DNA from 2 places in the Brevibacillus sp. Leaf182 genome. Region 1 is predicted to be linked to the other one. Evidence: a T-box and tRNA genes for the amino acid it is inferred to sense, from the RefSeq annotation. Region 1 holds a T-box; the other holds one or more tRNA genes.
What was found. The T-box of region 1 lies ahead of ileS (isoleucine--tRNA ligase). A T-box ahead of a tRNA ligase gene usually reads a tRNA of that ligase, here a tRNA-Ile.
Positions count from the first base shown of each region.

Region 2: it encodes a tRNA-Ile, which carries the amino acid that the T-box ahead of ileS (isoleucine--tRNA ligase) is inferred to sense. The anticodon was not compared.

Region 1 covers NZ_LMPN02000031.1:96,230-100,657, reverse strand. The annotation lists gene ileS (isoleucine--tRNA ligase) at 1-1,837, opposite strand, end outside; T-box leader at 1,884-2,151, opposite strand; gene ASG16_RS21935 (DivIVA domain-containing protein) at 2,242-2,733, opposite strand; gene ASG16_RS21930 (YlmH family RNA-binding protein) at 2,834-3,607, opposite strand; gene ASG16_RS21925 (YggT family protein) at 3,620-3,883, opposite strand; gene ASG16_RS21920 (cell division protein SepF) at 3,915-4,343, opposite strand; gene ASG16_RS21915 (YggS family pyridoxal phosphate-dependent enzyme) at 4,386-4,428, opposite strand, start outside.
Region 2 covers NZ_LMPN02000030.1:86,691-91,118, forward strand. The annotation lists gene ASG16_RS21055 (alpha/beta hydrolase) at 1-517, opposite strand, end outside; gene ASG16_RS21060 (phosphatidylglycerophosphatase A family protein) at 696-1,289, shown strand; tRNA gene ASG16_RS21065 (tRNA-Ile) at 1,657-1,733, shown strand; tRNA gene ASG16_RS21070 (tRNA-Val) at 1,759-1,834, shown strand; gene ASG16_RS21075 (RES family NAD+ phosphorylase) at 2,129-3,391, shown strand; gene ASG16_RS21080 (type I restriction endonuclease) at 3,601-4,428, shown strand, end outside.

The DNA.
Region 1 (4,428 bases):
CCATCTTGTCAATAACTTGTTGAGGTACGATGACGTTACCGAGGGATTTGGACATTTTCCGTCCTTCTCCGTCCAATGCAAAGCCGTGGCTCAGGACGGATTTGTAAGGAGCTGTGCCATACACGGCAACACCCGTCGAGAGAGAAGAGTTAAACCAGCCACGATACTGGTCAGAGCCTTCCAGATACATGTCGGCTGGCCAAGCAATGCCTCTTTCGCGCAAAACAGCCTGGTGGCTGGAACCGGAGTCGAACCAAACGTCCATAATATCCGTTTCTTTACGGAAATCCTTGCAATCGCATTTGGTGCAAGAAAGCCCTTCTGGAACCAGTTCATTTGCTTCACGGGAGAACCATACTTTCGATCCTTCTTTGCGGAACAGATCAGCAACATGGTTGATCGTCGTGTCGTTAATGATCGGTTCGTTACACGATTTGCAATAGAAGATTGGAATCGGAACACCCCATACACGTTGACGGGAAATGCACCAGTCGCCACGATCCGCAATCATGTTTGCCAGACGAGTTTCTCCCCAATGCGGAATCCATTTTACATTTTTAATCGCTTCGAGCATTTGTGCACGGAATCCGTCGATAGACGCGAACCATTGCTCTGTTGCGCGATAGATAACCGGTTTTTTCGTACGCCAGTCATGTGGGTAGGAGTGCGTGAAGAAATTGAGCTTCAGGAGTGCTCCGTTTTCTTTCAGCTTTTCTGTAATCACTTTGTTGGCATCTTCGTAGAACAGACCTTCAAAGCCTGGTGCCTCGTTGGTCATTTTACCTTCGTGATCTACTGGGCAAAGGACGCCCAAATTGTATTTTTGACCAACGTTAAAGTCATCTTCCCCATGTCCTGGAGCAGTATGAACGCAACCAGTACCAGCATCCAAGGTTACATGCTCACCCAGGATGAGTGGAGACTTCCGATCGTAGAACGGATGCTGCGTTTCTACACCTTCCAGATCTTGACCTTTAAAGGTCGCGAGAATCTCTACGCCTTCCCAGCCAATTTCTTTGCTCGCGGCTTCAATCAGACCGTTGGCTACCACGAATTTGCGGCCATCTACCTTCACTACGTTGTACTCGAGTTCAGGGTTCAGGCTGATTGCAAGGTTTGCTGGCAATGTCCACGGAGTCGTTGTCCAGATAACAACGCCTGTTTCTGTATCCAGCTTGCCTTTTCCATCTGCTACCTGGAAGCTGACGTAAATAGAAGGAGAGCGCTTGTCTTTGTATTCGATTTCTGCGTCAGCCAGAGCCGTCTCAGAGGACGGAGACCAGTACACACAACGCAAACCTTTGTAAATATAACCCTTTTTCGCCATTTCGCCGAATACGCGAATTTGGTTGGCTTCATACTCAGGCAGGAGAGTTACATAAGGGTTTTCCCAATCTCCACGAACGCCCAGACGCTTGAATTGGTCGCGTTGCTTGTCGATGTAGGACCAAGCATACTCTTCACAGCGCTGGCGGAAATCGTTCACTTCGATGCTGCGACGATCCAGCCCTTGTGCATTGATAATCGCTTGCTCAATCGGCAAACCATGTGTATCCCAGCCTGGGATGTACGGCGCATAAAAGCCTGCCATGGATTTGTAGCGAACGATGAAGTCCTTGAGGATTTTGTTTAGTGCGTGACCGATATGGATGTCTCCATTCGCATACGGAGGGCCATCATGCAAGACAAAAGACGGGCGGTCTTTCGTACGATCTAACACTTGTTGATAAATATTTTGCTCTTCCCATACCGCTTGCATCTGTGGCTCGCGGCTTGGCAAATTTCCGCGCATGGGGAAATCTGTTTTTGGTAGCGCTAAGGTTTTGCTGTAATCCATGGCCTGATTCACTCCTTAAATAAATAAAAGCCTTCACTCATCCCATAAAAGGGACGAGAGAAAGCTCCCGTGGTACCACCCTGCTTGAACAAACCCGTACGACAAAAAGCCTTCATCGGATTTGTTCCACTTCACTCATTCGTAACGGGAATGACGCGCTCACTTACTCACCTGTTTCACCATCAAGGTTTTCTGGGCTTTCGGATATTGAACTCCCGGGTGATTTTCTGCGAAAGCAACTGGCCGGGTTCTCACCTTTTCCCGGCTCTCTAGGCAGTGCTGGCTCACGTACTCTTCCCGTTCATCGTCTATGATTTGGATAAGCCTGTTTAACTACGATAAGTGCTTTGTTTCGAAAAAGTTGTCTTTCATTATAATACCATCATTGCTCGAACGTCAATGATTTATTCAACTGTTACAGGCGAATCAACTTGTGGCTGTTCAATGCTATCCCAATCGCCATTCTCCAGCATTTCCAACTGTGCTTCCAAAAGTGTCCGAAAGCGCATACGGTAAACCGAAGCACGTTTTTTTAATTCTTCGATTTCGATTGCGATTTTGCGCGACTTCGCCAGTGCTTCATTGACAATTCGGTCTGCATTTTTCTCGGCTTCTTTTAAGATGAGCTGCGCTTCTTTGCGGGCATTCGACTTCACGTCTTCCGCTGTCTCCTGCGCCACCAGAATCGACTTGCTCAAATTTTCTTCCAAGCTCTTATAGTAATCTACGCGCTCATTCAAAATGGCTACGCGTTCTTCCTGTTCTTTTTTCTCTTTTATCAAGAGCTCAAAATCTTTGATCACCTGATCGAGAAATTCATTCACTTCGTCAATGTTATACCCACGAAAGCCTGTGCTGAATTCCTTATTGTGTATATCCAACGGCGTTAATGGCACATGAACCCCCCACTTTTCCCGATAATTCGTACTCAATCATTTCGACAGGATTAGCAGTGTTTCCTGCCGTATTTTACAATTTTTTGCGCCATGGTCCATCTTATGTAACCAGTCCGACAATCATGCGAAGTCTTCCACTGCGTGTTGGACCTGCTACCTCAAGAATTTTGAACCGACCATAGCCCGCTAGAGACACCATATCACCCATCTGAAGTTGATAAGATGGGTCTTCGATTACTTTCCAGTTGATTTTTACTTTTCCCGCTCGAATTGGCACCAATGCTTTTGCGCGAGACATATTGTGTACTTCTCCGATGATCGCGTCAATTCGCGGTGAAGGCACGGTGATCGTTTTCTCTACAAACTTGGGTGCAGGTGGTGTGAACGCCTCCCATGCTACCCGCTCAAACTGAACAGATGTCCGATGAATTTGGGTCACCTGCGCACAGACAAAATCAGCGACTTCCTCTGCTACAATCGCGTAGCTCCCAGTTGAATCTGTCAGCATATCTCCGAATTTCTCCCGCTTCATCCCGACACCCAGCATTGCCCCCATCACATCTCGATGCTCAAGCACATGAAAGCGCTGATCAGCCTTGATTGCCAATAAGGTAAGGCGATAATCCTCAGGCTCGACAGGAAGGTACTCCGGATGGACGATAATCCGAACACGCTCGGCACCCTCGTAGCCGCCATAAGGAGAAACCTTCACATCGCTTACTTGGGAAGATAGACTCTGAAAAATCATCAACTGCCTCGGGTCTACAAAATCAGTAAGGCGCATGGCCTGCTTCCGCTCTACTTGCGTCAGCATTTCCAGCGCCCGTTCAACAAAGGGACGTTCTTCTTTTGAAAAATGGTCAAATATGCTCATCGTTTCACTCGCCTACATGATTTGTTGCAAAATGGCGAACAGGCCAGATTGGGCAAAGCGCAGTGCAATCAATGCGACAATGGGGGAGATATCGATGAAGCCGAGCGGTGGGATAAACCGGCGAAATGGAGCCAAATAAGGCTCAACCAGTTTTTCCAGTAACTGTCCGATACCTGTACCTCTCATTTGAGGAACCCATGACATCAAAATGTAAGCAATAATCATGTATTGATATACCGTAAAAACAAAGTTTAAAACCGAAAAGACAGCAAACATTTGCTCACCCTTTTAAATTCGTCTTAATTGGCTACTCTTCCAATACGCTGGAGATCGTACCCTGAATATCTACATGGTCAGGCGTGCACACGAAGATCGTGTCTCCGACCTTTTGGATATCTCCGTTTAGTGCGTAGACCGTCCCGCTCAAAAAGTCGATAATTCTTTTAGCTTGGTCTTTTTCCACGCGATGGAGGTTGACCACAACCGGTCTACGATGACGCAGGTTGTCAGCGATATCCTGTGCATCGCTGTAATGACGGGGTTCACAGAGAATCAAACGGATTCCCTCCTTTTCCCGTGCTTGAAACGGTACCACGTTGTTAGATCGGCCGATCGCTGGCTGGCGTTTTTGCGAGGACTCTTGCTCTTCTCTTTCCTCTTCCACCGTTGTTGTCTCTTCGATGTATTCCTCGTTCTCTAACCCCAAAAACCCCATCAATTTATTCATAACACCCATACTCTTCCTCCTCTCTTACTCCGTGGTTTGGTCTGTTTTCCTTTACTCTGGCTTGACCAATACCGATCCCAAACGAATATATGTA
Region 2 (4,428 bases), on a different contig from region 1:
TCTCCAAATAAATGGTTTGCGGTACGGAAAAGTCAGTGTCAGCAACCAGACGATTTAACTTTGCGTCCATGGCAATCGACTGGCAGGCAACTTGTCCAAACGTATGTGGATAGTGAAGAGCAGTGAACAGAGAGACAACGCCGCCCAAAGATTCGCCAAGAAGTGTTCGAGCGTTTCCCAAAGGATGAGTGGAGTAATGCGTATCGACATAGCTCACGACTTCTTCGGCGAGGAAGCGACGGTAGGCCATATGCTCCTTGCCATCCGGATGATAACGTTCGTTCCGTTTGCTTTTCTCGATTGGGAGAAAGACAGCGATGATATCAGGCAATTCTTTGTCCCCATTCAGTTGATCCAGCAAAGAAGCCATTCTACCCATTGCCAAGTAATCTTCTCCATCTTGTACGTAGAGGACTGGATACGAGTAGAGTGGCGAGTAGCGTTGGGGTGTGTAGACAATCAGCTTTTCCGGCGTCCCCAAATGCCGGCTTTCCAAGATGATTTCCTCTAGGGCCACTGCGGTGTCCTCCTTATTGGGATATTCCTGTTCATTATTATACAGGAGCGAGCGGGCATGCCCAAGAGGTTTGGGTGCAGGGTCAGGCTGTGGGCGAAAGATTGTCGCAATTTGGTCAGCGTGTGATACTATGGTAGGAAACGACTTCACTCGATTTGTGGAAGGGGTTGTCTCTTATATGAAGAAGCAAGTACACAGCATCGAAGTCAGAAACGCTGCTCTCGCACGTTTGGCAGAACGCGGAGTGACGGTGGATGATATCGCAGAGATCGTCTATCTCATGCAGTCGCCCTACCATCCAGATCTCACAATGGCGCAGTGCATCGAGAGCGTGAAAGCAGTCTTGGAAAAAAGGGAAATGCAGCACGCCATCCTGGTTGGCGTTGAGTTGGATACGTTAGCAGAGAAGGGTCTCTTGTCCGAGCCGCTCCAATCCATCATCGCGTCAGATGAAGGACTTTTCGGATGCGACGAAACATTGGCGCTAGGCTCCGTATTTGGATATGGAAGTATCGCGGTGACCACCTTTGGGCATTTGGATAAGCACAAGGTCGGGGTGATTAAAAGGCTGGATACCAAGTCGGCAGAGGGACGTGTTCACACGTTTTTGGACGACCTCGTGGCGAGTGTGGCAGCCAATGCATCTAGCCGCATGGCCCATCGGATGAGAGATGAGCAGGAGGCAGAATTGGCACGAAGTGAGGCGTTGAAGCTACAGGATGCCGAGCTGCGTGTCGAGGAGAAAGGGAAAGGGACGGAGCAGGCGGGGTAATTAGGTTTGGGATGAGGGAGTTTGTTTCGATCGTTACCTAATTATCTTGTTTGTTGTTGTAGCTTTTTTGGATCGCTTCAGCTTAGCGGGAGCCAATTCTTCGCCGGTGTTGCTCATATGCTTGATGCAGTCATGCATGATGTGATGCCATGCCATTATGTAGGTAATCCCTATGTTTTGTAGGGGGATGTGGGCAGCAGCGGTGGGGAATGGCTTTTTGCAAGGGTAAAACAAGCCTGATTTCACTGGGTTTCTTAGTGTTCTTTTGGTACGAGTGAAAATTTTTACAAGAAATTATTCATTTCCTCTTGAAATCCATTTTACGATACTGTATAGTAATAAATGTGATCGACGTCCGATACGATTCGGGCCCTTAGCTCAGTTGGTCAGAGCGGTCGGCTCATAACCGATTGGTCGTAGGTTCGAGTCCTACAGGGCCCACCATTAAACGATCACACACATATCCCATGATCCGGTAGCTCAGTTGGGAGAGCACCATCTTGACAGGGTGGGGGTCGCTGGTTCGAACCCAGTCCGGATCACCATAATATGAACGCTCGAACCCTTGAGGAATCAAGGGTTTTTCTTGTTTTGTCGTTCTAAATTCACTATTAGTTACAAAACATGATTGGGACAGAGCAAAACGAGAGACATCTCCATATAAAGTATTTATTCGAAAGCCAGTCAGGAAGTTGCGTTAATATATTCGCATTCAGCTCAATCTTACAAACTTTTCATTGCTAATTAACATTTGTCCAGCACTAAAGCCACAGTGACTTTAGAAAACTACACTCCAGTGATTTTTTGATGCATAATTGAGTTGATAGGGGATGGGATTAGTGGGCGTTAAACAATATGTCAAAGAGTATAATGGTTGTGACCATTGTTATTCCGAATGGTTTCGATTTTATGAGCGGGAAATTAAAGGTGACATAGATGGGCTGACCAGATTGTGGGAATTGCTATATGAGACAGATACCCCATATTCCGAATGGAAGAAGTTTGGTGGGAAAATAAAGTGTCCAAATTGTAGAGTTGTACTAAACCTGAACAATTTTTTAATTCAAGAAGAAAAGTTCAGAATTAGTATGCTATCTAAGCTTTCAGAAGTTTTAAAGGAATATATACACGAATGTACTTACTGCGATTCAGCTAAAATTGCTGCTGTCCAAAAATACGGAGACCCATTTACATTGAACTTTGGATATCAATTGCAAGGTATTTTTGATATACCAGATGATCTGTGGGACGACATTTCTGATAATATTCACTGTAGTTGTGGGAATCAGATAAATTACGACGATCCATATGTTACAAAATCGGAAGTAGATAATTGGTTCGGATTTGAAGACGAAGACTTTAAATCAACGTCCCTATTTATTTGTGCAACATTTGATATTGACAAGAGAGAAGCAGATGAGTTTATAGCTTTTCTAATGAGATATCCGATGCTTGGTCTTGAGCATGGAACTGGGAAAAAAATATATAATGATATTAGAAATGGGAAAATGAAGGGATTCAACACTCTAGAGCAGGGGACGGTTTTATTCAGAGGAAGGAAAAGAGACACGGTTGCGAGACATGTTCCATTTGTTGAATCGGAATTATGGGCGTCCCCAGTAGGAGTGTCTGGGCACGGTAGATTTAATCCAGTCGGCGTTCCAGTACTTTACTTAGGAGACTCAATTAAAACATGCCTGAAAGAGATTAACATTGGCGATCAAGAGGTAGCCGAAGTCCCAGCATTTATTTTATTGGAGCCAATTAAGGTTTGGGATATTCGAGATACTGATTTAAAGCCACTAGTCTCACTAGCTACTCTTAATAATAGAGCTATATCTAAAGAGTATGTCTTTCCGAATTTTTTAGCTCAGTGTTGTACTATGTGTAATGTAAATGGAATCATGTACGAAAGTGTTAAAAATAAAAAGGGTTGGAACATTGCTCTATTGAATTATGAAGCCAACAAAACGATAATGATTGCAGAAATATTAAACAACTTAGACAATCAATACGAACTATCTAAGCTTAAAAAACTAAAAAAGAAAAAGAAGGCTGAGGAATTAAGTGACAAGTTCGATGACGACACGCTGCCCTTTTAATAAATAGAATAGAGTAAAAGAGACATTTATCTATTTGAATATGCATTTTAGGATACACCCGCAAACAATGGGGCGTATCCTTTTTGCTTTATGCTACTAGTTATATTGATTATTGAGAAGTAATTATATCTATAGTTTAGAATAAATTGACAATAGGTCTATAGTATGTAAGAATTTTGTCATATGACCTAAAGATGGGAGTAGAATCTATGGATAATTTTGACGAAAAGATCAAATCACTGTCGGTTAGAATCTCAAAAGTCAAAGATAATGTCGCCACAGAAGAGGCTACTAAAACCTCTATTATCATGCCCTTTATTCAAGCTCTAGGTTATGACATTTTCAATCCAGAAGAATTTGTGCCTGAATTTACAGCAGATGTAGGCATCAAAAAAGGTGAAAAAGTAGATTATGCTATCATGAAAGATGGCGCGCCAGTGATCCTTATTGAAGCCAAGTCTGTAAACGAAAAATTAGAAAAGCATGATTCTCAACTATTCCGATATTTCGGTGTGACAAAAGCAAAGTTTGCTATCTTAACAAATGGAATTACTTACAGGTTCTACTCTGATTTAGACGAGCAAAATAAAATGGACAGTGTCCCATTTTTTGAGCTAAACATCTTAGAAATCAAAGATCATCAAATATCGGAACTGTCGAAATTCCGTAGAGAAAACTTTGATATCGATAATATACTTAACGCTGCATCTGAGCTAAAGTACACAAAGGAAATTGTTCAATTTTTTCAGGCACAGTGGGAAAATCCGTCTGACGAGCTTATTTCAATGATCCTCTCTGAAATTTACCCTAGTAAAAAGACGAAGCAAGTCATTGATAAATTCAACCCTTTAATAAAAAGATCAATGAAACAATTTATAAACGATGCAATCAATGATAAGTTGAAGGCTGCACTGGCAAACACTAAAGAAGATGAGTCGAAGGCTCCAGCGATCTTTGAGGGTCAGCAAGAAGCAGCGGCAAGTGAAGAAAAAGTGGAACAGAAGCCGGTTACAACCGAAGAAGAAATAGAAGGATAT